DNA from 2 places in the Thermomonospora cellulosilytica genome. Region 2 is predicted to be linked to the other one. Evidence: riboswitches for the same ligand, from Rfam matches in the RefSeq annotation. Region 2 holds a riboswitch; the other holds the start of a gene.
The links. A riboswitch is a leader RNA that binds a small molecule or an ion and turns the genes downstream of it on or off. The one in region 2 is predicted to bind thiamine pyrophosphate.
Positions count from the first base shown of each region.

Region 1: another riboswitch for thiamine pyrophosphate. It lies ahead of thiC (phosphomethylpyrimidine synthase ThiC); the one in region 2 lies ahead of HNR21_RS05935 (purine-cytosine permease family protein).

Region 1 covers NZ_JACJII010000001.1:4,803,034-4,814,395, forward strand. The annotation lists gene HNR21_RS22460 (carboxymuconolactone decarboxylase family protein) at 1-270, shown strand, start outside; gene thiC (phosphomethylpyrimidine synthase ThiC) at 308-2,047, opposite strand; TPP riboswitch at 2,045-2,156, opposite strand; gene HNR21_RS22470 (NUDIX hydrolase) at 2,164-2,763, opposite strand; gene clsA (cardiolipin synthase ClsA) at 2,783-3,436, shown strand; gene HNR21_RS22480 (mannose-1-phosphate guanyltransferase) at 3,458-5,956, shown strand; gene HNR21_RS22485 (RNA polymerase sigma factor) at 6,038-6,640, shown strand; gene HNR21_RS22490 (CU044_5270 family protein) at 6,642-7,676, shown strand; gene HNR21_RS22495 (sulfotransferase family protein) at 7,772-8,803, shown strand; gene HNR21_RS22500 (STAS domain-containing protein) at 8,826-9,215, opposite strand; gene HNR21_RS22505 (pectate lyase family protein) at 9,384-10,361, opposite strand; gene HNR21_RS22510 (cytochrome P450) at 10,580-11,362, shown strand, end outside.
Region 2 covers NZ_JACJII010000001.1:1,223,031-1,234,392, reverse strand. The annotation lists gene HNR21_RS05985 (YidH family protein) at 1-314, opposite strand, end outside; gene HNR21_RS05980 (hypothetical protein) at 407-1,243, opposite strand; gene HNR21_RS05975 (heavy metal translocating P-type ATPase) at 1,507-3,810, opposite strand; gene HNR21_RS05970 (DUF8832 domain-containing protein) at 3,894-4,850, opposite strand; gene HNR21_RS05965 (heavy-metal-associated domain-containing protein) at 4,857-5,063, opposite strand; gene HNR21_RS05960 (Fpg/Nei family DNA glycosylase) at 5,619-6,473, shown strand; gene HNR21_RS05955 (Uma2 family endonuclease) at 6,519-7,133, opposite strand; gene HNR21_RS05950 (SSI family serine proteinase inhibitor) at 7,215-7,649, opposite strand; gene HNR21_RS05945 (rhodanese-like domain-containing protein) at 7,695-8,030, shown strand; gene HNR21_RS05940 (hypothetical protein) at 8,027-8,407, opposite strand; TPP riboswitch at 8,480-8,593, shown strand; gene HNR21_RS05935 (purine-cytosine permease family protein) at 8,584-9,978, shown strand; gene HNR21_RS05930 (PAS domain-containing sensor histidine kinase) at 10,096-11,362, shown strand, end outside.

The DNA.
Region 1 (11,362 bases), 3.6 Mb from region 2:
GCCGGGGAGAACGGCCCGGCCATGCCCAGCCGGGCCTGGGTGGAGCCGATGCTCGCCGGGCTGCCCGCCGCCGACGTGCCGGCCGGGCGGCTGGCGCTGCTCACCGCCCGGGCCTCCTACCAGGTCGACCGGACGGTCGTCGACGACTTCCGCCGTGCCCGGCCCGGCGACGCGGCGCTGATCGGCCTCACCTCATGGGCGAGCTTCCAGGCGGCCCGTGCCGAGGGGGGCCGCCTGTACGCCGGGCTGAAACGGGACCGTCCGGGATGACCGTCCGTGTCGTCCTGGTCGAACGTCTCCGGGGCCGTCAGCCGTCCGTGGGGGTCAGCGGGAGATAGACCCGCCCGCCGGAGGCGGTGAACTCCTCGGCCTTGGCCTTCATGCCTTCGGCGAGGGCCTCCTGCTCCGACAGCCCGCGCTCCTCGGCGAACCTCCGCACGTCCTGGGTGATCTTCATCGAGCAGAAGTGCGGGCCGCACATCGAGCAGAAGTGCGCGGTCTTGGCCGGGGCGGCCGGCAGCGTCTCGTCATGGAACGAGCGCGCGGTGTCGGGGTCCAGCGACAGGTTGAACTGGTCCTCCCAGCGGAACTCGAACCGCGCGTCCGACAGCGCGTCGTCCCACGCCTGCGCCCCCTTGTGCCCCTTGGCCAGGTCGGCGGCGTGGGCGGCGATCTTGTAGGCGATCACGCCGGCCTTGACGTCGTCCTTGTCCGGCAGCCCCAGGTGCTCCTTGGGGGTGACGTAGCACAGCATCGCGGTGCCGTACCAGCCGATCATGGCCGCGCCGATCGCCGAGGTGATGTGGTCGTAGCCGGGCGCGATGTCGGTGGTCAGCGGGCCGAGGGTGTAGAACGGCGCGTCGTCGCACCACTGCCGCTGCAGGTCCACGTTCTCCTTGATCTTGTGCATCGGGATGTGGCCGGGACCCTCGTTCATCACCTGGTTGTCGTACTCGGCCGCGATCCTCGTCAGCTCGCCCTGGGTGCGCAGCTCGGCGAACTGGGCCTCGTCGTTGGCGTCGGCGATCGAGCCGGGCCGCAGCCCGTCGCCCAGCGACCAGGTGATGTCGTAGGCGGCGAAGATCTCGCACAGCTCCCGGAAGTGGGTGTAGAGGAAGTTCTCCTCGTGGTGCGCCAGGCACCACGCCGCCATGATCGACCCGCCCCGCGAGACGATGCCGGTCTTGCGCCGAGCGGTCAGCGGGATGTACCGCAGCAGCACCCCGGCGTGCACCGTCATGTAGTCCACGCCCTGCTCGGCCTGCTCGATCACGGTGTCCCGGAAGACCTCCCAGGTCAGGTCGGCCGGGTTGCCGCCGACCTTCTCCAGCGCCTGGTACAGCGGCACCGTGCCCACCGGCACGGGGGAGTTGCGCAAGATCCACTCCCGGGTGGTGTGGATGTCCCGGCCGGTGGACAGGTCCATGATCGTGTCGGCGCCCCACCGGGTCGCCCAGGTCATCTTCTCCACCTCCTCCTCGATGGAGGAGGCCACCGCCGAGTTGCCGATGTTGGCGTTCACCTTCACCAGGAAGTTCCGGCCGATGATCATCGGCTCGATCTCCGGGTGGTTGACGTTGGCCGGCAGCACCGCCCGGCCCGCCGCCAGCTCGGCCCGCACGAACTCCGGCTCCACGCCCTCGCGCAGCGCCACGAACTCCATCTCCGGGGTGATCTCGCCGCGCCGCGCGTACGCCCGCTGCGTCACCGGCCCGCCGGTGGCGCGGCGCGGCCTGCGCGGGGGGCGGAAGGAAAGGGCGGCCCGGTCGCGATTGGTGGAGCGGCGGCCGTCGTCCTCGGGCCGCACCGGGCGGCCGTCGTACTCGGCGGTGTCGCCGCGTTCGGCGATCCACTTCGCCCGCAGGGCGGGCAGCCCGCGCCGCACGTCCACCTCGTAGGCGGGGTCGGTGTACGGGCCGGAGGTGTCGTACAGCACCACGGACTCGCCGGTGCTGAGCGGCACCTCCTTCATCGGCACCCGCAGGTCGGGGCGGGTGGGGCTGGTGAGGTAGGTCTTGCGGGCAGCGGACACTGCAGCTTCGGTCATGGCGACTCGACTACTCCCTACGCCGGCATTACCCGGTCAGGTTCCAGCGGTCTGCGGCCGTGTCAGCCGCACTCTCAGCCCGGTTCGCCGGGCTCCCGCGTCTTGCCGCCCAGACGTTAACCCGCGCCCGCCCCGTTGCCGCAAGCCCCGGTCATGAGGTAGAGCAGCGCCGCCACGGTGGACCCGGAGACGATCTCGCCCCGGGCGATCAGGGCGGGCACCGACTCCAGCGGCACCCAGGAGATCCGCTCGGCCTCCACGTCGGTCGGCTCGCCGGCGGGCACCGCGCCCTCGGCCCGGAAAATGTGATGAATCCCATCGGTGAGGCCGGGGGAGGGGCGGACGTCGAGCAGATGATGGAGCGGTCCCGGCCGCCAGCCGGTCTCCTCCTCCAGTTCCCGGGCGGCGGTGGCGGCCGGATCCTCGCCCGGCTCCACCCGGCCGCCGGGGATCTCCCAGCCCCAGCTGTCGGGGATGAACCGATGCCGCCAGATCAGCAGCGCGCGGCCCTCCCCGTCCACGGCCACCACCCCGGCGGACGGCCGTACGCGCACCAGATGATGATCGAATCGGCGTCCGTCCGGAAGTTCCACGTCGGCCAGTCGCAGATCCAGCCACGGACTGACGTAAATGGAGCGTTCTCCGTGCAGGGTCCAGCGCATGAGGTGGGACGCTACCCGAGCCCGGCCCGGCGCGGCGGGTAGGGTCGGGATCATCGGGACTGGAGGTGAGCTGGTGGAGGCACCGGTCGAGCCGGCCGGGCGGGCCGTGGACCGCGTGTGGACGGTGCCCAACGCGTTGAGCCTGGCCAGGCTGCTGGGCGTGCCGCTGTTCCTGTGGCTGGTGCTGGCCGGACACGACTGGTGGGCGCTGGCGCTGCTGGCCGCCGCCGGCCTGTCGGACTGGCTGGACGGCATGCTGGCGCGGACGCTCGGGCAGACCAGCCGGCTGGGCGTGCTGCTGGACCCGGCCGCCGACCGTCTCTACATCCTGGCCACCCTGGTCGGCCTGACGGCACGGGAGATCATCCCGCTGTGGCTGACCCTGTTGCTGGTGGGCCGGGAGGTCGCCATCACCCCCATCGTCCCGGTGCTGCGCAGGCTCGGTTACAACGGCACGCTGCCGGTGCACATGGTGGGCAAGGCGGGCACGCTGTGCCTGCTGTACGCCTTCCCGCTGCTCCTGCTGGGCGACCACTCCGGCGCGGTGGCGACCGGAGCGAGGATCATCGGCTGGTCCTTCGCCATCTGGGGAACGGCGCTGTACTGGTGGGCGGCCGTCCTCTATTGGGTCCAGGTGCGGCAGCTCCTGCTGGCCGACCGCACCGGCGTCCACGATCCGCCGCGCGGCGGCGGGACGGGGCTGGACCCCGGACCTCAGGCCGGCTGAGCGAAGGGAGCGCGACACTCCATGAAGGCCGTTGTGATGGCGGGCGGAGAGGGAACCCGGCTGCGCCCGATGACCGCCAACCAGCCCAAACCGCTACTGCCGGTCATCAACCGGCCGATCATGGAGCATGTGCTGCGGCTGCTGCGGCGGCACGGGCTCACCGAGACCGTGGTCACCGTGCAGTTCCTGGCCGCGCTGATCCGCAACTACTTCGGCGACGGCGAGGAGCTCGGCATGTCGCTGAGCTACGCCACCGAGGAGATCCCGCTCGGCACCGCCGGCAGCGTCAAGAACGCCCAGGAGGCGCTGCGCGACGACCGGTTCTGCGTGATCTCCGGGGACGCCCTGACCGACATCGACCTGACCGACATGGTGCGCTTCCACGAGCAGAACGGGGCGCTGGTCACCATCGGGCTCAAGCGGGTGCCCAACCCGCTGGAGTTCGGGATCATCATCGTCGACGAGGCCGGCCGCATCCAGCGGTTCCTGGAGAAGCCCACCTGGGGGCAGGTGTTCTCCGACACCGTCAACACCGGCATCTACGTGATGGAGCCCGAGGTCCTCGACCACGTCGCCGAGGGCGTCCCGGTGGACTGGTCCAGCGACGTGTTCCCCAAGCTGCTCGCCGAGGGCGCCCCGCTGTACGGGTACGTCGCCGACTGCTACTGGGAGGACGTCGGCACCCACGAGAGCTACCTCAAGGCCCAGGCCGACATGCTGTCCGGCAAGGTCGACGTGGAGATGGACGGCTTCGAGGTCTCGCCCGGCGTGTGGATCGCCGAGGGCGCCGAGGTCGACTCCGAGGCCGTCCTCAAGGGCCCGCTCTACATCGGCGACTACGCCAAGGTCGAGGCCGGGGTGGAACTGCGCGAGTTCACCGTGCTCGGCAGCAACGTGGTGGTCAAGGAGGGCGCGTTCCTGCACCGCGCGGTGGTGCACGACAACGTGTTCGTCGGCCCCTCCACCAACCTGCGCGGCTGCGTCATCGGCAAGAACACCGACGTGATGGCCGGCGCCCGGGTCGAGGAGGGCGCGGTCGTCGGCGACGAGTGCGTGATCGAGGCCGAGGCGTACGTCTCCAGCGCCGTCAAGGTCTACCCGTTCAAGACCATCGAGGCCGGCGCGGTGGTCAACACCAGCGTCATCTGGGAGTCGCGCGGCCAGCGCACCCTGTTCGGGCCGCGCGGGGTGTCCGGGCTGGTCAACGTGGAGATCACCCCGGAGCTGGCGGTCCGGCTGGCCAGCGCCTACGCCACCACCCTCAAGAAGGGCGCCACCGTCGTCACCGGCCGCGACGCCTCCCGCGCCGCCCGCACCCTCAAGCGCGCGATCATCAGCGCGCTCACCGCCAGCGCCATCGACGTCGCCGACCTGGAGGCCTGCCCGCTGCCGGTCACCCGGTTCGAGACCGCCCGCGAGGACGCCGGCGGCGGCATCTACATCCGCACCACCCCCGGCGACCCGCAGGGCGTGGACATCATCTTCCTGGACGCCGACGGCGCCGACCTGTCGCTGGCGGCGCAGCGCAAGCTGGAGCGGGTGTTCGGCCGGCAGGAGTTCCGCCGCGCCTTCCCCGGCGAGATCGCCCAGCTCAGCTATCCGGCCCGCACCCTGGAGACCTACACCCGCGACCTGCTCACCCGGGTCGACCAGCGCGGCGTCCGCGAGGCCGAGCTGAAGATCGTGCTGGACTGCGCCGGCGGCACCGCCTCGCTGGTGCTGCCCAGCCTGCTCGGCCTGGTCGGGGTGGAGGTGCTCACCAGGAACAACCGGCTGGACGAGGCCAACCCCACCGAGACCCTCGCCGAGCGGATGCGGGACCTGCAGCGGCTCGGCGACCTGGTGTCCAGCTCGCGGGCCGCGTTCGGCGCCCGGTTCGACCCGGTCGGCGAGCGGCTGTCGATGGTGAACGAGAACGGCGAGCTGATCGGCGACGACCGGGCGCTGCTGGTGTTCCTGGACCTGGTCGCCGCCGAGCGGCGGGGCGGGCGGGTGGCGCTGCCGGTCACCACCACCCGGGTCGCCGAGCAGGTCTGCCGGTTCCACGGCGTCCAGGTGGAGTGGATCTCCACCTCCCAGGACGCGCTGACCAAGGCGGCCGCCGCACCGGACGTGATCTTCGCCGGGGACGGCCGGGGCGGGTTCGTGTTCCCCGAGTTCAGCAACACCGTCGACGGGATCGCCGGGTTCGTCCGGCTGGTCGGCCTGGTCGCCCGGACCCGGCTGACCCTCTCCCAGATCGACGCGCGCATCCCCCAGGCGCACCTGCTGCGCCGTTCCGTGCCGACCCCGTGGGCGGCCAAGGGCGGGGTGATGCGCAGCGTCGTGGAGGCCGCCGGGCGGCGCACCATCGACACCACCGACGGGGTGCGGGTGGTCGAGGACGACGGCCGCTGGGTGCTGGTGCTGCCCGACCCGGCCGAGGCGGTCACCCACCTGTGGGCCGAGGCCGCCGACGACGACGCCGCCCAGGCCCTCCTGGAGGAGTGGGCCGCCGTGGTCGAACGCGCGGGTTCCTGAGGGAAGCGGGTTCCCGAGGGAACCGGCGGCGCTCGGGCGGGCAACAACGGGTGTCCCGACCGAGAGCCGGAAGGCCCCCACATGAGCGAAACCAGCCGGATCGCGGGATCGGCCGACGCCGATCTCATCGCCCGGTCCCGGCACGAGCCCGAGGCGTTCGCCGAGCTGTTCCACCGGCACGCGCCCGCCCTCAAGCGCTATGTCACCCGCAGGCTGGGCGCCGACGCCGCCGAGGACGTGGTGGCGGAGACGTTCCTGGCGGCGTTCCGCCGCCGCGGCCGCTACGACACGGCGCGCCCGGACGCGCGCCCGTGGCTGTACGGCATCGCCACCAACCTGATCGGGCGGCACGTGCGCACCGAGGTCCGGGCGCTGCGGGCGTTGCAGCGCACCGGCGTCGACCCGGTCACCGCGCCGTTCACCGAGCGCAGCGACGAGCGGGTCAGCGCCGTCGCGGCCCGCCGGGCGCTGGCCGCCGCGCTGGCCGGGCTGCCCGCCGGGCACCGCGACGCGCTCCTGCTGGTCGCCTGGGGCGGCCTCAGCTATGAGGAGACCGCCCAGGCCCTGGGCGTGCGCATCGGCACGGTCCGATCGCGGATCAGCCGTGCGCGCGCCAGGCTGCGCCGGGAGCTCGGCGGGGTCAACCCCACTTCGACCGTTAGCGAGGAGCCCGTCGGTGGATGAGATGACCCGCTTGGAGAACCTGCGCGCCGAGGTCCCGGTGCCGGACCCGGCCGACCTGCGCGCCGAAGAGGAGCGGCTGATGGCCGCCGTCTCCGGGGCCTCCGTCGCGGAACGCCCCGGCCGCCGCGCGTTCCGGCCGCGCCGTGGATCCGTGGTGATGCTGGCCGCGGCGGGCACCGCCCTCGTCCTCGCCGGAGGGACCCTCGCCGTTCGCGGCGACGACCCCTCGCCTCGGCGGCCGGTCGTGCACGTGATGCCCAACGCCTCCGTCGAGGTGCTCGACCGCGCGGCCGACCACGCCCCGCGTACCGAGCTGCGGCCCCGGCCGGGCCAGTACCTGGTCTTCGAGACCGAATCCATGGCCGGCGTCGAGGGCGACGTGGGCGGCGGGGTGTACGGCCGCTACCTGTCCCGGGGGCGCCGGACGACGTGGTGGCCGGTGAACGGCCCGTCGCTGGACGCCGTGGTGCTCGAGACGGTGCTGCCCGCCCGGCCGTACCCGGGATACCCGCTGCCGGCCACCGCGCCCCGCACCGCACGGACCGGCGTGCCCGAGAAGCTGCTGGACTTCGACCAGCGTCCGGAATACCTGCGCACGGACTACGCCTACCTGAGCCGGCTGCCGGCCGATCCCCGGGGCATGTACCGGCACCTGTATACCGGCCTGGGCGACGACGAGGAGGCCCACCGGGAGGCCTGGTCGCGAGTGCTCGGCATGCTCTACGAGGCGTACATGCCGGCGCCGCAGCGGGCCGCGCTGTTCCGCGCCGCCGGGGCCATCCCCGGCGTCACGGTGGTCCGGGACGCCCGGGACGGCACCGGCCGCAAGGGCGTCGCGGCCGCCCGGATCGACCGGCGCGCCGGGACGCGGGTGGAGTACGTCTTCGACCCCAGGACGTACGCGTTCCTCGGCGAGCGGACCGTCGTGGTGGACCCCGCCGTCGCCCGTGCGCCCGCCGGCACCGTGCTGTCCTACGCCACGATGCTCAAGGCGGGCGTCGTCGACAAGGCCCCGATCCCGCGGCCGCGCGATTGACCCGCGCCCGTGGCGCCCGTTCCGCAGCGGGCGCCACGGGACGCCGCCGGACCCCCTCTAGCGGGCGATACGCTGCGCAAGTAGAGTCTGACTGCATGCGTCCGACGAATGACCGGCCCATCTTCGTCGTCGGCTGCCCCCGGTCGGGGACGACCCTGCTGCAGCTGATGCTGCACGCCCATCCGCAGATCGCGATTCCGCCGGAGACCCGGTTCCTGCTGGCCGCCTATGAGGAGCGCACCGGCTTCGGCGATCTGGCCGACCCCGCCAACCGGGAGACGCTGGCGCGGTGGATCACCGACCGCAGGAAGACCCGGTTCGGCGACCTCGGCCTGGACGCCCAGAAGGTGATCGACGAGATCGTCGCCGGACCTGGGACGCTCGGGTCGGCGCTGGGCATCGTGTTCCGCGCGTACGCCCGGCGGTTCGACAAGCCGCGCTGGGGCGACAAGCGGCCCGGCTACTTCCAGTACATCCCGGTGCTGCTGCGGCTGTTCCCCGACGCGCAGATCGTGCACCTGATCCGCGACGGCCGCGACTGCGTCGCCTCGCTCAAGGAGATGCCCTGGTACAAGCTGGACTCCTACCACGCGCTGTCGACCTGGATCGAGGCGATCGACGCCGGCCGCCGCGCCGCCCGCCTGCTCGGCCCCGACTCCTACCACGAGCTGCGCTACGAGGACCTCGTCGACGACCCCGAGCACCAGCTGAGACGGCTGTGCGAGTTCCTCGGCGTCGAGTACGGCCCGCAGATGGCCGAGCCGTCGGCGGTGGCCCCCGAGGCGGTGCCGAGCCGCAAGGTCTGGCACCGGCGCACCCACGAGAGGGTGAGCGCGGCCCGTTCGGGGACCTGGGTGCGGCGGCTGGCGCCCTGGGAGGTCGCGCTGTGCGAGGCGGAGGCCGGCCGGCACCTGCGGTCGCTGGGCTACGAGCTGTCCGGCGCGCCCGCCCCCTCGCCCGCCGACCGCGCCAGGTTCTGGCGGGTGGCGTCCCGGCGGCGGCTGGCGGCGCGCAAGCGGCAGGCCGCCGACCGCCTGCGGCGGCTGCGCGAACCCGGGCCGGTCGCCGCCCTGCTGACCTCCGGGCAGCTGGCCGCGGCCGGGCTGGAGCCGCCCGGCGCCCGCTGAGGCCCCGGCGCGGCCGGGGCGGTCAGCCGGTGGGCCAGGCGGCGATCTCCGCGTCGCTCAGCGGCAGCAGGCACCACCGGGCGTCCTGGTGGGTGGTGCACAGCGGGATGCGCTCGTGCAGCCCGAACGCCCGGAACAGCCCCTCCAGGTACTCGCGCAGCCCCACGACCGCCAGCGGGACGCGCCGCCGCGAGCACTCGCCCTCCACGGCGGAGAACATCCGCAGCGCGCTCCCGTCGCAGAACGCCACGCCGCTCATGTCGACGATGAGCGGGCGGTCCAGCCGGACGAGCAGCCGGCGCAGCCGGCCGTGCAGGTCCGGCACGGTGTGGCAGTCGATCTCGCCGCAGAGCAGCGCGACGGTGTATCCGTCGCACTCCACGACGACCATGTCGACGACGTTGTCCGCCATGGCAGTCCCGATGATCCGATGACCGGTGTCCGTCTTCCGTGGCGCAACAGCATGGCGTGAACGTCGTGAGATGCCAAGGGATATCACGCTCGCGGCATTGAATTCCTTCGCGCCGCGGACCCGGGCGGGCCGGATTCTTCGTCCTTCCCGCCCGGACCGGCCGGTCGTTCAGATCTTTCCGACGCCGGCTCCCGCGGTCACGATGGACTTCACGTCCGGGGCGCCGTCGGGGGTGTAGGAGTAGGGGATCGGGGCGACCAGCGTGGAGTTGCGCGAGGCCGGGGCACCCGAGTTGACCAGGTGGTTGTTGAGCAGCTTGATGTTGCCGGAGGCGGAGTCGCCGGTCTGCGTGACGGTCGGCTTGGAGGTGTTCTCGAAGTAGTTCCGCTCGACGTAGACGCCGGCGTTCTCGGTGGAGGCGACGCCGTAGCTGCCGATTCCGTAGAAGTAGTTGTTCAGCACGTGCACGGGGTTGCCGAACCGCACCCGGGGGTGGCGCTGGTTGGTGCGGTCGAACCAGTTGTGCACGTAGGTGACGCGCAGGTGTCCGCGATCTTCCGCGCCGTTGTCGTCGGAATGTCCGAGCAGGAACGTTTTGTCGTGACCGAAAGCGTGGTTCCAGGACACCGTGATGTAGTCCGAGCCGCGTTTGATGTCGATCAGCCCGTCATAGGCGTCGGTCAGGTCGTTGTGGTCGATCCAGACGTTGGTCGACCGCTCGACGTTGATCGCGTCGTCGGAGGAGCCGCTGAAGGCCAGGTTACGGATGACGACGTTGCGGACGCCGCTCAGGTTCAGCCCGCCGCCGGTGATCCGCCCGGCGGTGCCCACCCCGATGATCGTCTTGTCGGAGGCGACCTTCTGCATCCCCGACAGCCGGACGGTGCCGTTCACCCGGATGACGTACCGGCCGCTCGCGGTGGCGTACCGGACGAAGTCGGTCGCGCCGGTGACCGTCACCGTGGTCCCTCCGGCGCCCCCGGTGGTGCCGCCGTTGAGGCTGGCGTACCCCACCGGGCTGCTCTCGAAGGCGGCGGCCGCCTGCTGCGCCACCTGCCGGACCTGCACGGCCGAGGCGCAGCCGGAGACCGCGAGCGCGAGCGCGGCGCCGCCGCCGATCAGCGCGGCCGAACGCGCGATGGTCATGGGATCCTCCCCTTGCTCGGGTTCGGGTGGTCCAGAAGTCCAGCACGCGCCGCACGGCCGTTGAAGACGCCGGAGGCAACGTTGGGAGCCTCCCCACCGGGGCCCCTGAAAGGGCGGTGAAAGCTCCACAGCCGGGCCGCCCGCCCCGCCGAGGAATGACGGTGCCCCTGCCGGGTAGCGCCGGGGACACCGGCGTTCACCGATCGCGGAGGGGGCACATGAGGCGGACATCCGGCAGGGAAGGCATCAGACGGACCTCGGTCGTCGACACCGTCCGCCTGGGCGGCGCGCTGCTGGCGCCGCGAGGCCCCCGCCCGGCCCTGTGGACCGACCGGCGCGTCCTGCGGCTGCGCCGCCGGTACGGGCCCGGCCCGGTGCGGATCGCGCTGCCCGGCGGCCGCCTGGTGCTGGTGCTGTCGCGGCGCGACGCGCGGCGCGTCCTGACCGGCGGGTCCGCCGAGTTCGCCCCGCCGGACCTCACCGGCGGGGACGGGGTTCCCCCGCACCTGCTGCCCCACCGGGTGCCGTCGCCGCCGGGCGAGGACGCGGTGGAACGCCGCAGCGTCGACGAGGACGTGCTGGACGCCCACCAGCAGGTGCACCGGATCGCCGGGCCGATGATGCTGCGGGTGCAGCGGGAGACGTCGCGGCTGCTGGACGCGGTCGCCGCCGACGGGGAGCTGACGTGGGGCGCCTACGCCGCCGCGTACCGGCGGCTGGCCCGCCGGATCGTGCTCGGCGACTCGGCCCGCGACGACCGGATGCTCACCGACATGTTCGGCGCGCTGCTGGCCGGGACCGCGCCGGGCGCGGGCCGGTTCCGCCGCCGCAGGCCGCCCGCCGCGCTGCAGGACACGTTCCGCCGCCGGTTGCGGATGTACGTCGAACGGGCCGAGCCGGAGAGCCTGGCCGGGCAGCTGGCGCGCAGCCCGGCGGGGGAGGGCGGCGACCCGCTGAGCCAGGTGGCCCGCTGGCTGTCGGGCTTCGGCGCGGCCGGGGTG
Region 2 (11,362 bases):
GTGACGGCGACCGCCAGGATCGGGGTCAGCCAGGAGTCCGGCAACGGCTCGCCGCGTCGCATGGCCCGTTCGTTCGCCGACCAGCGCCGGTAGCCCGCCAGGACGACGACGAGGCCCAGAACGGCCAGCATCACCGCGGCGACCCGCCGCCATCCGGCGGTCGCCACGTCCGGGAGGAGCTGCACCACGGCCAGGGCACCGGCGTTCAACGCCAGGGCGGTGCGCACGTACGCCAGGAAGGTCCGCTCGTTGGCCAGCGAGAACCGGTAGTCCACCACCGTGTCCCGCTCCTCCGCCCGGTCGGCGTCGCTCATCCCTCTCCAGCGGCGAGTCGTCGGTCGAACCCCCATGGTCCCCGGCGGGGTCGGCCCGGCGGTCTCCGGGGTGGGCGTACGCCGGTCGTCGTTCAGCCGGCCAAGGCGTCGCGGAGGGTGCGGGCGTTGCGGGCGATGACCTCCGCGTCCAGGCCGCGGACCCGTTCCTCCAGCACACGGCCCTCGCCGGGTGAGGTGAAGCGGCACAGGACGGTGCCGTCCTCGACGGCGACCGTCAGGCGGTACCGGTCGTTCTCGATCACCGTGGCCTCCAGGCCGGGCGTGACCAGGGCGTCGGCCAGGGCGCGCGCACCGGAGACGTCGATCTCGGTCGTCATCGTGGGCAGCACGCCGATCCGCCACGCACCGTCGTTCACCCGGCGGGACAGGACGAGCCGCTGATGGCCGCGGTCCGGATCCACCAGTTCCACCACGTCCTCGTAGCGGGGAGGCGAGGGAACGGGCTCCGCGTCGGGCGTCGACGCCAGCCTGTCCAGTAGCGCCCGCGCGTTGGCGACCAGTCGCTCCTCGTCGGTCACGGTCCCATCCAGTTGCAGGTAGGCCGAGCCGAGGAAGTTGTGGAACAGCGGCTCCCCCAGTGCGCTGACCCCCACGAAGTCCTGCCGCGTGTCGTAGTACAGGAACGCCGACAGTTCGACCGCCCCGTCCACGGCCTCCATTCCGACCTCGATCGAGCCGTACCCGTCGTCGACGAGCAGCGTCTCGTGGACGCCCTCCCGGCTCTCCACGATCCGCACCACGGCCTCGGCGAACTCCCGCAGCGCCCCCGCCTCCGCCAGGCCCCCGTCATACGTCAGGTGCACCAGCCACCGCCGTCGCCCGGCGTGCCACAGGACCCGGAGCGGCACCGCCTGTCCCAGCCCGGTCGTCATCCCGTCGAACCGGGCGACCGGCTCCGCCTCCTCCACCAAGGTCCTCAACCCGGCCATTGCCCCGCCCCTCGTTCACCCGGCACCACGTTCAGGCACATCCGATGCCGCCGCCCTCGCACCCGTTCCACCACAGCACCCCGCCTTGGAGACGAACCGTTTGAGCAGGGCCTCGGGCGGGGTCTGCCGTCCGGATGTACGGATCCTGGCGTACGCCGCCAAGGCTTGATGCGCAATGGGACGGAACGCGAGACCGCCGCCGGGGCGCGAGGCCCGGCGGCGGTCGGTCGGCGGAACGGGGATCAGGGTGTGGTGACGGCGACCTTCTCCGGGGCCTTGGCCGGGGCCGGGTGTTCCGGGGAGGCGGCGGTCAGCGGCTTGAAGCGGCGCAGGCGGAGGCTGTTGGCCACCACGAACACCGAGGAGAACGCCATCGCCCCGCCCGCGATCATCGGGTTGAGCAGGCCGGCGGCGGCCAGCGGGAGGGCGGCGACGTTGTAGGCGAACGCCCAGAACAGGTTGCCCTTGATGGTGGTCAGGGTGCGCCGCGACAGGCGGATCGCGTCGGCCGCCGCGCGCAGGTCGCCGCGCACCAGGGTCAGGTCGGACGCCTCGATGGCCACGTCGGTGCCGGTGCCCATGGCCAGCCCCAGGTCGGCCTGGGCGAGGGCGGCGGCGTCGTTCACCCCGTCCCCGACCATGGCGACCGTACGGCCCTCGGCCTGCAGGCGCTTGACCACGTCGACCTTGTCGGCGGGCAGGACCTCGGCGATCACCTCGTCGATCCCGACCTCGGCCGCCACGGTACGCGCCACCGTCTCGTTGTCCCCGGTCAGCAGCACCGGGTGCAGGCCCAGCTCACGGAATCGGGCGACGGCCTCGGCGGAGGTCGGCTTGATCTGGTCGGCGACCGTGATCACCGCGCGGGCCTGCCCGTCCCAGCCGACCGCGACGGCGGTGCGCCCGGTGGACTGGGCCGCCTCCAGGGCCTCCCGCAGGGAGGGCGGCAGGTGCTGCGACCACTCGGCCAGCAGCTGCGGGCGGCCCACCAGCACGCCGTGGCCGTCCACGATCCCCTGCACGCCCAAGCCCTCGACGTTGGCGAAGTCCTCCACGGCGGGCAGTTCGCCCACCCGGTCGCGGGCGCCACGGGCGATGGCCTGGGCGATGGGGTGCTCGGAGGCGTCCTCCAGCGCGCCCGCCAGGCGCAGCACCTCGTCGGCCGCCACCCCGTCGGCGGTGATCACCTCGACCAGCGCCATCTTCCCGGTGGTGACGGTGCCGGTCTTGTCCAGCACCACGGTGTCGACGGCGCGGGTGGACTCCAGCACCTCCGGGCCCTTGATCAGGATGCCGAGCTGGGCGCCCCGGCCCGTTCCGACCATCAGCGCGGTCGGGGTGGCCAGGCCCAGCGCGCACGGGCAGGCGATGATCAGCACGGCCACGGCGGCGGTGAACGCGGCGGTCGCGCCCGCCCCGCTGCCCAGCCAGAACCCCAGGGTCGCCACCGCCAGCGCGATCACGACCGGGACGAAGACCCCGGAGATCCGGTCGGCCAGCCGCTGCACCCGGGCCTTGCCGGTCTGCGCCTCCTCCACCAGGCGGGCCATCTGGGCGAGCTGGGTGTCGGAGCCGACCCGGGTGGCCCGCACGACCAGGCGTCCGCCGGCGTTCACGGTCGCGCCCGCGACGGTGTCGCCGGGGCCGACCTCGACGGGCACGGACTCGCCGGTCAGCATGGAGGCGTCCACGGCCGACGAGCCCTCCTCGATCACCCCGTCGGTGGCGATCTTCTCGCCGGGGCGGACCACGAACAGGTCGCCGACCTCGAGCCGTTCGACGGGGATGCGCTCCTCACGGCCGTTCCGCAGCACGGAGACGTCCTTGGCGCCCAGTTCCAGCAGCGCCCGCAGGGCGGCCCCGGCGCGGCGCTTGGAGCGGGCCTCGAAGTACCGCCCGGCGAGGATGAACATGGTCACCCCGGCGGCGGCCTCCAGGTAGATGTTCATCGACCCGTCGCCGCGGGTCATCGAGAACTCGAACCCGTGCCGCATCCCCGGCATCCCCGCCTCGCCGAAGAACAGCGCCCACAGCGACCAGCCGAACGCCGCCAGCGTGCCCAGCGAGACCAGCGTGTCCATGGTGGCGGCGCCGTGCCGCAGGTTGACCCACGCGGCGCGGTGGAACGGCCATCCGCCGTACGTCACCACCGGGGCGGCCAGGGTCAGCGACAGCCACTGCCAGTTGTCGAACTGCAGGGCCGGGATCATCGCCATCGCGATGATCGGCACGGACAGCACGACCGAGGTGATCAGCCGCTGCCGCAGGGGGCCCAGCTCGTCGGGCGCGGCACCGGTCTCGGTCTCGGCCGCCGGGGGCTCCGGCAGCGCGGCGGTGTACCCGGCCTTCTCGACGGTGCCGATCAGGTCCTCGACGGTGACGTCCGCGGACGAGACGGTGACGGTGGCCTTCTCGGTGGCGTAGTTGACCGTCGCGGTGACGCCGTCCAGCTTGTTCAGCTTGCGCTCGATGCGGGCCGCGCAGGAGGCACAGGTCATCCCGCCGATCGCCAGCTCGATGGACCCGGTCGCATCGCCGGTGCTCATCGTCCCTCCTGTCGTCGGGGTCGGTTGGGTGAACGGTCTTCCACAGCGCCGCCGGCCTCTGGAACGGGGCCGCCGGGGGTGTTTCAGTGGGTGTGGTCGTGGCCGTCGCCCGGTGGGGCGGGCTCGGCGGACGGGACGGTGACGCCCTGTCCCGCGACGGCGGTGAACTCGGCGGTGCGCACCTTCCCCTCGTGCTGGAAGTCCAGGTAGAGCCGGTACGCGCCGGAGCTGGGGACCTCGGCGTGGAAGGTGATGTCCGGGCCGGGCCTGGTCCTGCCGTCGCCGGGTTCCCCGTCCGGGTGGACGTGCAGGTACGCCAGGTCGCCGCTGCGCAGCGCCACCAGGTGACCGTACGCGCCCAGGTAGGGCTCCAGGTCGGTGACCGGCTCGCCGTCCCTGCTCACCGACAGGGTCAGCCTGCTGGAGCGGCCGGGAAGGAGGGTGCCGGTCAGCCGGACCTCATAACCGTCCACCGTGGCGGTCTGTTCCGCCTTCGGCAGGTCCTCGGGCCGGTGGTCGCCGGGCGCGGTGACGTCCGTGCCGAGGGTGAGCTGCTCGGCGGCCCCCTGCGGCTGGAAGTCGGTGAAGATCCGGTAGGTCCCCGGGTCGGGCAGCTCCAGCGGAACGGACCATACCCCCGAGGCGTTCATCCGGGGATGCAGGTGCTGGTAGTTCCGCAGGTCGCGGCGGACGGCGATCAGGTGCAGCGGCTTGCCGTGGATCGTGGCGAACCGGGTGACCGGCCGCCCGTCCGGCCCGTTCACGGTGAACCGGAACTCGTCCCGCTCACCGGCCTGGACCGTGGTCGCCTGCGGAACGAGCGTGTACCCGTCCTGCGAGACCTGCAGCCCGCCCGGCACCGGCGGCGCATCGGCGTGAGCCCCGCCGCCGTGACCCGCACCGGAATGCTCCCCGTGCCCCTGCGCACGGACCGTCTCCTCCGGCCCGGCGGGGCCGGCGACGTTACCGACCACCGCCGCACCGGCGAAGACCACGCCCAGGCCGAGAACGTACGCTCCCAGCTTGGTCGGGGTGTTCATCGTCGATCAGCCCTTCACCTGGTAACCGGCCTCCTCGACGGCCGCCCGGATCCGGGAGTCGTCGAGGGCGCCCTCGCCCGTCACGGTCATCCGCCCGCTCGCCAGGTCGACCTCCACACCGGTCACCCCCGGCACCTCGCCCACTTCCTCCTTGACCGAGGCGACGCAGTGCCCGCAGGTCATCCCGACGACGGTGTAGGTGCTCGTGCTCATCCGAAATCCTCCTCAATTACCCCTGGGGGGTATCACGCCTCCGATGTTGCCACCCTCGCGGCCGAACGGCAACCCCTACCCCCTACCCGTTTATGAGACCTGCATCATAGGTGCTCAGATACCAGGAGGGGGTAACTGACCCTCCTGCCACACCGTGGAACGCGACACGCTGTGCCCGGCCTCAGCCCCACCCATCGCCCCCACCCGACGACCAGCCCGAAACCCGCCTCGAGCAACAACCCGGACATCCCCCGCCCCCTCCGACGGCAGCGGGCAAGCCCCGCCGCGACCTCACGCAGGTCGTTCGCACCCCAAGGCCCGCTCGCCGCCGCGTCGGGGGTGCGGCGGTCAAGCGCGCCACGGCGATGAGCGCCCGTTATCCACAGGAGTTGTGGATGTCGGCTTCGGGAGACGGATGCCGGATGAGGGGATTTGCACAGGTATGCATATGCACAAAGTGGGGCGGCAGAGGCCGCCCGGAGTTATCCACAGGTGTGTCCACAGTGATCCACAGGGGTGTGGACAGGACGGGGCGGCGCATGCGGATACTGGGGCATGCCCGAGCTGCCCGAGGTCGAGGCGCTGGCCTCGTTCCTGCGCGAGCGTGCGGTCGGCCGTGCCGTCGCCCGGATCGACGTCGCCGCCGTCTCCGCGTTGAAGACCTACGACCCGCCCGTGACCGCGTTGCAGGGGCTGAGCGTCGGCGGGGTGACGCGGCACGGCAAGTTCCTCGATCTGGACGTGGACGGGATCCATCTCGTCGTGCACCTGGCCCGGTCGGGATGGCTGCGCTGGCAGGAGCAGGTCCCCACCCGGCCGGTGCGGCCCGGGGGCAGGAACCCGCTGGCCGTGCGGGTGCATCTGGACGACGGCTCGGGGTTCGACCTGACCGAGGCCGGCAGCAAGAAGGGGCTGGCGGTGTACGTCGTCCGGGATCCCGCCGAGGTGCCCGGGATCGCCGCGCTGGGGCCCGACCCCCTGGACGAGGCGTTCACCCTGGAGGCGTTCCGGGAGATCGTCGGCGGGCGGCGCACCCGGATCAAGGGGCTGCTCCGCGACCAGAAGGTGATCGCCGGGATCGGCAACGTCTACTCCGACGAGGTGCTGCACGCCGCCCGGATGTCCCCGTTCAAGATCGCCGCGAGCCTGTCCGACGAGGAGGTCCGCGCCCTGTACGAGGCCATCGGCACCACCCTGCGCGACGCCGTCGAGCGCTCCCCGGGCCCGGCCGCCGGCGCCGAGAAGAAGACCGGCCTGCGCGTCCACGGCCGCACCGGGCAGAAGTGCCCCGTCTGCGGCGACACCGTCCGCGAGGTCTCCTTCGCCGACAGTTCCCTGCAGTACTGCCCCACCTGCCAGACCGGCGGCAAACCCCTCGCCGACCGCCGCCTGTCCCGCCTCCTCAAGTGACCGCCGGGGCCGGGACTCGCCGGTGTCCTCGTCGCGGAGCGCGTCTCAGACCTTCGGGGCCACTTCCAGGTCCTCCCACAGCACGCGAATGCCGAACGGGGAAGTGACGTGCACGGCCTCGGGCCCCATGTCGCGATGGGTCGTCCCGATGTGGGTGTAGGGTCCTCTGCCGCCGGTGAGGGCGTAGCGTTCGATGGCGACGGCCCCGACCTTGTCGAACTGGACCAGCCAGTAGTGCGGGATGCCGGCGTCGGCGTAGTCCGCCATCTTGTAGACGCGATCACGCCGATCGGACCAGGTCGAGAGCACTTCCACGACGATCAGGCAATGCTCGGCCGCGAGCTGTTCGAACTCCGGCAGACAGCGATGAAGGACCGCGTCGGGCTTGCGGGCGGTCGGAGGCCTCTCCCAGAGCAGCACATCGACCTCGGTGTTGGTCTCGTAGCACTCCGCGCGGCCCGTGCGGCGCATCTCCGCGACGGCCTCACGTTCCAGGGCGAGCGACAATCTGGTGGCCACCTTCTGGTGGTCACGCCCGCGCTGCTCGCGAGGCACGACGTATCCATCGACGAGCTCCAGATCCCGGCGGGTCTCCTCGTCGATGTCGAGGTACGCCTCCCATGTGATCGGCTCGTGCTGATGCTCATGCCAGATCGTCATGCCGGGCGCTCCTGGGTCGCGGTCGGATCGTCCGTCCGATCGTAGGTCGCGGCGGGAGGGCGCCCGGGTCGAACGGGCGGATCAGCCTGTGGGGGCGAGGAGGGGGGCGGCCTTCTGCCAGCGGGCGATCTCGCAGCCGTTCAGGCGGGTGAAGCGGGCGTCGACCCTGTCGCCGCGCCAGGTGCCGGTGACCCTGGCGGTCTGGTCGCCGCCGTGGATCTGGGTGCAGGCGGCGTCCTCGGGGACCGGCTCGAACGGCCGGTCCGCCGCCGCGAGCGCCTGGCAGGCTGCCTGCGGCCTCGGATGGGTGCCGCCGGCGGGGTCGCAGGTGAGGGTCCACATGACGGCCGGCATGCCGGGCTTGTCACGGACCTCGACGGTCAGTTCGGTCCGCGGGGCCGGGGACACGCTCGCGGGCGGGGCGCCCGCGGGGTCCTCTGCGCCGCAGCCGGTCAGTGCGATGGCGGCGAACGTGGCGACGCCCGCCGCGGTGGTCAGTGGCGTCCGGTACCGCATGCGGATTCGACGCGCGGGGGCGTCACACGGTTCCATGGGGGCGTGATGTTTTTCGGGCAGGACGTTCCGGCCGTGGGCGTGACCGAGGTGCCGCAGGGCGCGTACCTGCTGGACGTCCGTGAGCAGGACGAGTGGGACGCGGGGCACGCGCCGGACGCCGTGCACATCCCGATGAGCGAGCTGAACGACCGGGCGGCGGAGATCCCGCAGGACCGCGAGGTGTACGTGGTGTGCCGGGTGGGAGGCCGTTCCGCCCAGGTGACGGTGGCGCTCAACAACGCCGGCTGGACCGCCCGCAACGTCGACGGCGGGATGCAGCAGTGGGCCGCCGCCGGCCTGCCGATGGTCTCCGAGACCTCCGACGAGCCCTACGTGGCCTAGCAGTTGCCCAGGCAGTCGGCGCGGAACAGTTCCTCGCCGCCCGCCTGGACGACGAAGTCGCCGCGCACCCAGTCGGACTCGCTCAGGGGGGCGGTGGAGGTGATCGTCCCGGTGAGGGTGACCTCCCGGCCGTCGGCGGCGGCGCCCCGGCAGGTGACCGGGGTGGCGGCGGGGTCGGAGCCCTGGACGGTGCACGACAGGTCGCCGTTGACGGCGACGCCCGTCTCCTGCTCGATGGCGGTGGCGCCGACGACCTCGATCATGCCCTCGCGCTTGCCGAGCTCGAAGCCCTCCTCGGCGGCCTGGCGGACCTCACCGCAGCCGGTGAGGGCGAGCAGGGCGGCGGCCACCAGCAGGCCGGTGCGGGTGCGTGTCACGGGGGCAGCGTAAACCGGACGGCCAGGCGCAGACCTGGAATTCCGGCAATGTACGATCTTCCCGACCACAAGTGGACATCGCGCGGGAGCTCGGGCCGACCGGGCTGAGAGGGCGACACGACGGCGTCGCCGACCGCAGGAACCTGTCCGGGTAATGCCGGCGTAGGGAGCGTGCCGTGAAATCAGTCGTGCGTGCCGCCACGCAGGACGCGCCTCGCGACGAGGCCCCGTACACCCTCGACGAGGAGGCCCCCAGGGTCCTGGGCTTCTGGGACCAGAGCGCGTTCTGGGCCAACCTCGGCGTCAGCCTGTTCGCCTTCTCCGGCGCGTACACCGTGCTGGCACCGGACGAGAACGGCGCCGCGCAACTGCCGATCACGGCGGGCATCGTCGCGATGATCGTCGGGACCGTGCTGGGCGGGCTGATGCTGGGCCTGGCCGCCGTCCCCGGAGCCCGCACCGGGCAGCCCGCGATGGTGCTGCTGCGCGGGCTGTTCGGGGCGCGGCTGTCGTACGTGCCGACCGCGCTCAACATCGTGCAGCTCGTCGGCTGGGGCACGTTCGAGCTGATCGTGATCGCCGACGCGGCGCGGCAGCTGTACGACGGCGTCCCGCGCTGGGCGTACGTGCTGGCCGCGGGCGTGCTGACCACGGTGCTGGCGATCTGGCCGCTGGGGTCGGTGCGGCTGCTGCGCCGGTACGTGACCGCCGCCGTGATGATCGCGCTGGTGTACTTCTACCTCCAGCTCCTGCGCGAGCCGCTGCCCGACCTGGGCGCCGCCCCCGGGTCCGGAACGCAGTCGTGGAGCCTGTTCTGGGCCGGGGCGGACGCGGCGCTGGCGGTGTCGATCTCCTGGGTGCCGCTGGCCGCCGACTACACCCGGCACGCCCGCAGCGCGCGCGGCGCGTTCGGGGCGGCGACGGTCGCGTACGCGGCGACGCAGATCATCGCCTACGTGCTCGGCCTGCTGGCGCTCGCCCTGGTGGCGGGGGACTCGGCACAGGTCTACACGCCGTTCCTCGGGGTGACGCTGGGGGCCTGGTTCTTCGCGGTGTTCGTGCTGCGGGAGGCCGACCAGTCGTTCGCCAACGTGTACTCCACCGCCGTGTCGATCCAGAACATCGTGCCCAGGGCGGACCGGCGGGTGCTGGCCGTGGCGCTGGGCGCGCTGATCACCGGGCTGGCGCTGGTGCTGGACATGGGCGACTACGCGGGCTTCCTGTCGCTGATCGGGTCGGTGTTCGTGCCGATGCTCGGCGTGCTGGCGGTGGACTTCTTCCTCGGCCGGGGGCGGCGCGGCTGGAACCTGTCGGCGGCGGCCCCGTCCCGGTGGGGGATGATCGCGGCCTGGGCGATCGGCTTCGTGACGTACCAGCTGATCAACCCGGGCTCGGTGGGCGGCTGGTCGGCGCTGTGGACGGACCTGCGGGAGCTGCTGGGCTTCACCCCGCAGCCGTGGACCAGCGCGTCGCTGCTGTCGTTCCTGGCCGCCGGGCTGGCCGCGCTGGCGGCGGGCCGGATCCGGCCGTCCGGCGGGGCCGCCGCCACGGAGCCCGTTACCTCCCGGTAGAGTGCCCGGCGTTCCGCCGAACGTGCCGATCGGGTGGTGATCCTGCGGTGACATGGCTGTTGACGTGGGAACCTTCCATCCGGCTTCGCCCGGCGCACTGAGTGGACCGGTGGCACGATGACAGGCGTGGCTCCCCCTCCAGACCCTCCGGGCGGTCAGGACGCGATCGTCCGCGCGGTCATCGAATGCGCGGCCGACGCGATCGTCGCGGTGGACGAGCAGATGCGGGTGTCGCTGTGGAACCCGGCGGCCGAGCGGATGTTCGGCTGGTCGGCCGGCGAGGTGCTGGGCCGCGTTCCGCCGATCATCCCGCACGAGCTGCAGGCCGAGCAGAACGCGGTGCTGGAGCGGGTCCGCCAGGGCGGGCAGATCTCCATCGCCACCCGGCGGTTCCGCCGCGACGGGCGGCTGATCGACGTGCGGATCGACACCAGCGCCCTGCACGACCCGTCCGGCGGGCTGCTCGGCTGGGTCGGCGTCTACCACCCGGTCGACGACGCCGACGTGGCGCAGCACCACATGGCCGAACGGGCCCGGCTGGTGCGGCGGCTCAACGAGGTGGTCGCCGACCTGAACGCCGAGCTGGACCTGGGCACCGTGCTGGACCGGATCACCACCGCGCTGATCGAGCTGACCGGGGCCGACGCAGGCGGCTTCGTGCGGATCCACGGGGAGCGGCTGGAGCTGGTCAGCATGCACGGCCTGCCCGAGCGCATGCGCGGCGCGGTCGCCGACCTGCGGCCCAGCCTGGTCGGCGAGCTGCTGCGGTCGGGCAAGACGGTGATGCTGGCCACCGGGGAGCGCCGGCTGGGCGACCTGATCTGGTCGGAGCTGACGGGCCTGCACACCATCGCGCTCGGCCTGTCGTACCTGCAGAACCAGCCGTACGGGGCGCTGTACGCGCTGTTCTCCGGCCGCAAGGTGGGGCACGCCGAGCTGGAGCTGCTGGAGCTGCTGGCCGGGCACGCCGGGGTCGCGGTCGGCAACGCGGTCGCCTACGCCGAGGCCGTCCGCCAGCGCGCCCACGAGCGCGCGGTGATCGACTCCAGCGCGGACGGCATCGCCGTGCTGGACCGCCGCGGCCTGGTCCGCCAGTGGAACCCGGCCGCCCGCCGGCTCACCGGCGTCCCGGCCGCGGACGCGCTCGGCAAGCCGCCCCCGTTCGAGGTCCCGGCGCCCGGCGAGACGCTCACCCAGCGGCTGCCGTCCGGGGTGTGGCTGAACGTGCTGTGCGCCGAGGTCACCGAGACCGGCGAGCTGGTGGTGGACTTCCGGGACGTCACCGAGGCCAAGGACCTGGAGGAGGCCAAGGACCTGTTCCTGGCGACCACCAGCCACGAGCTGCGCACCCCGATCACGGTGGTGCAGGGGTTCGCCAGCACGC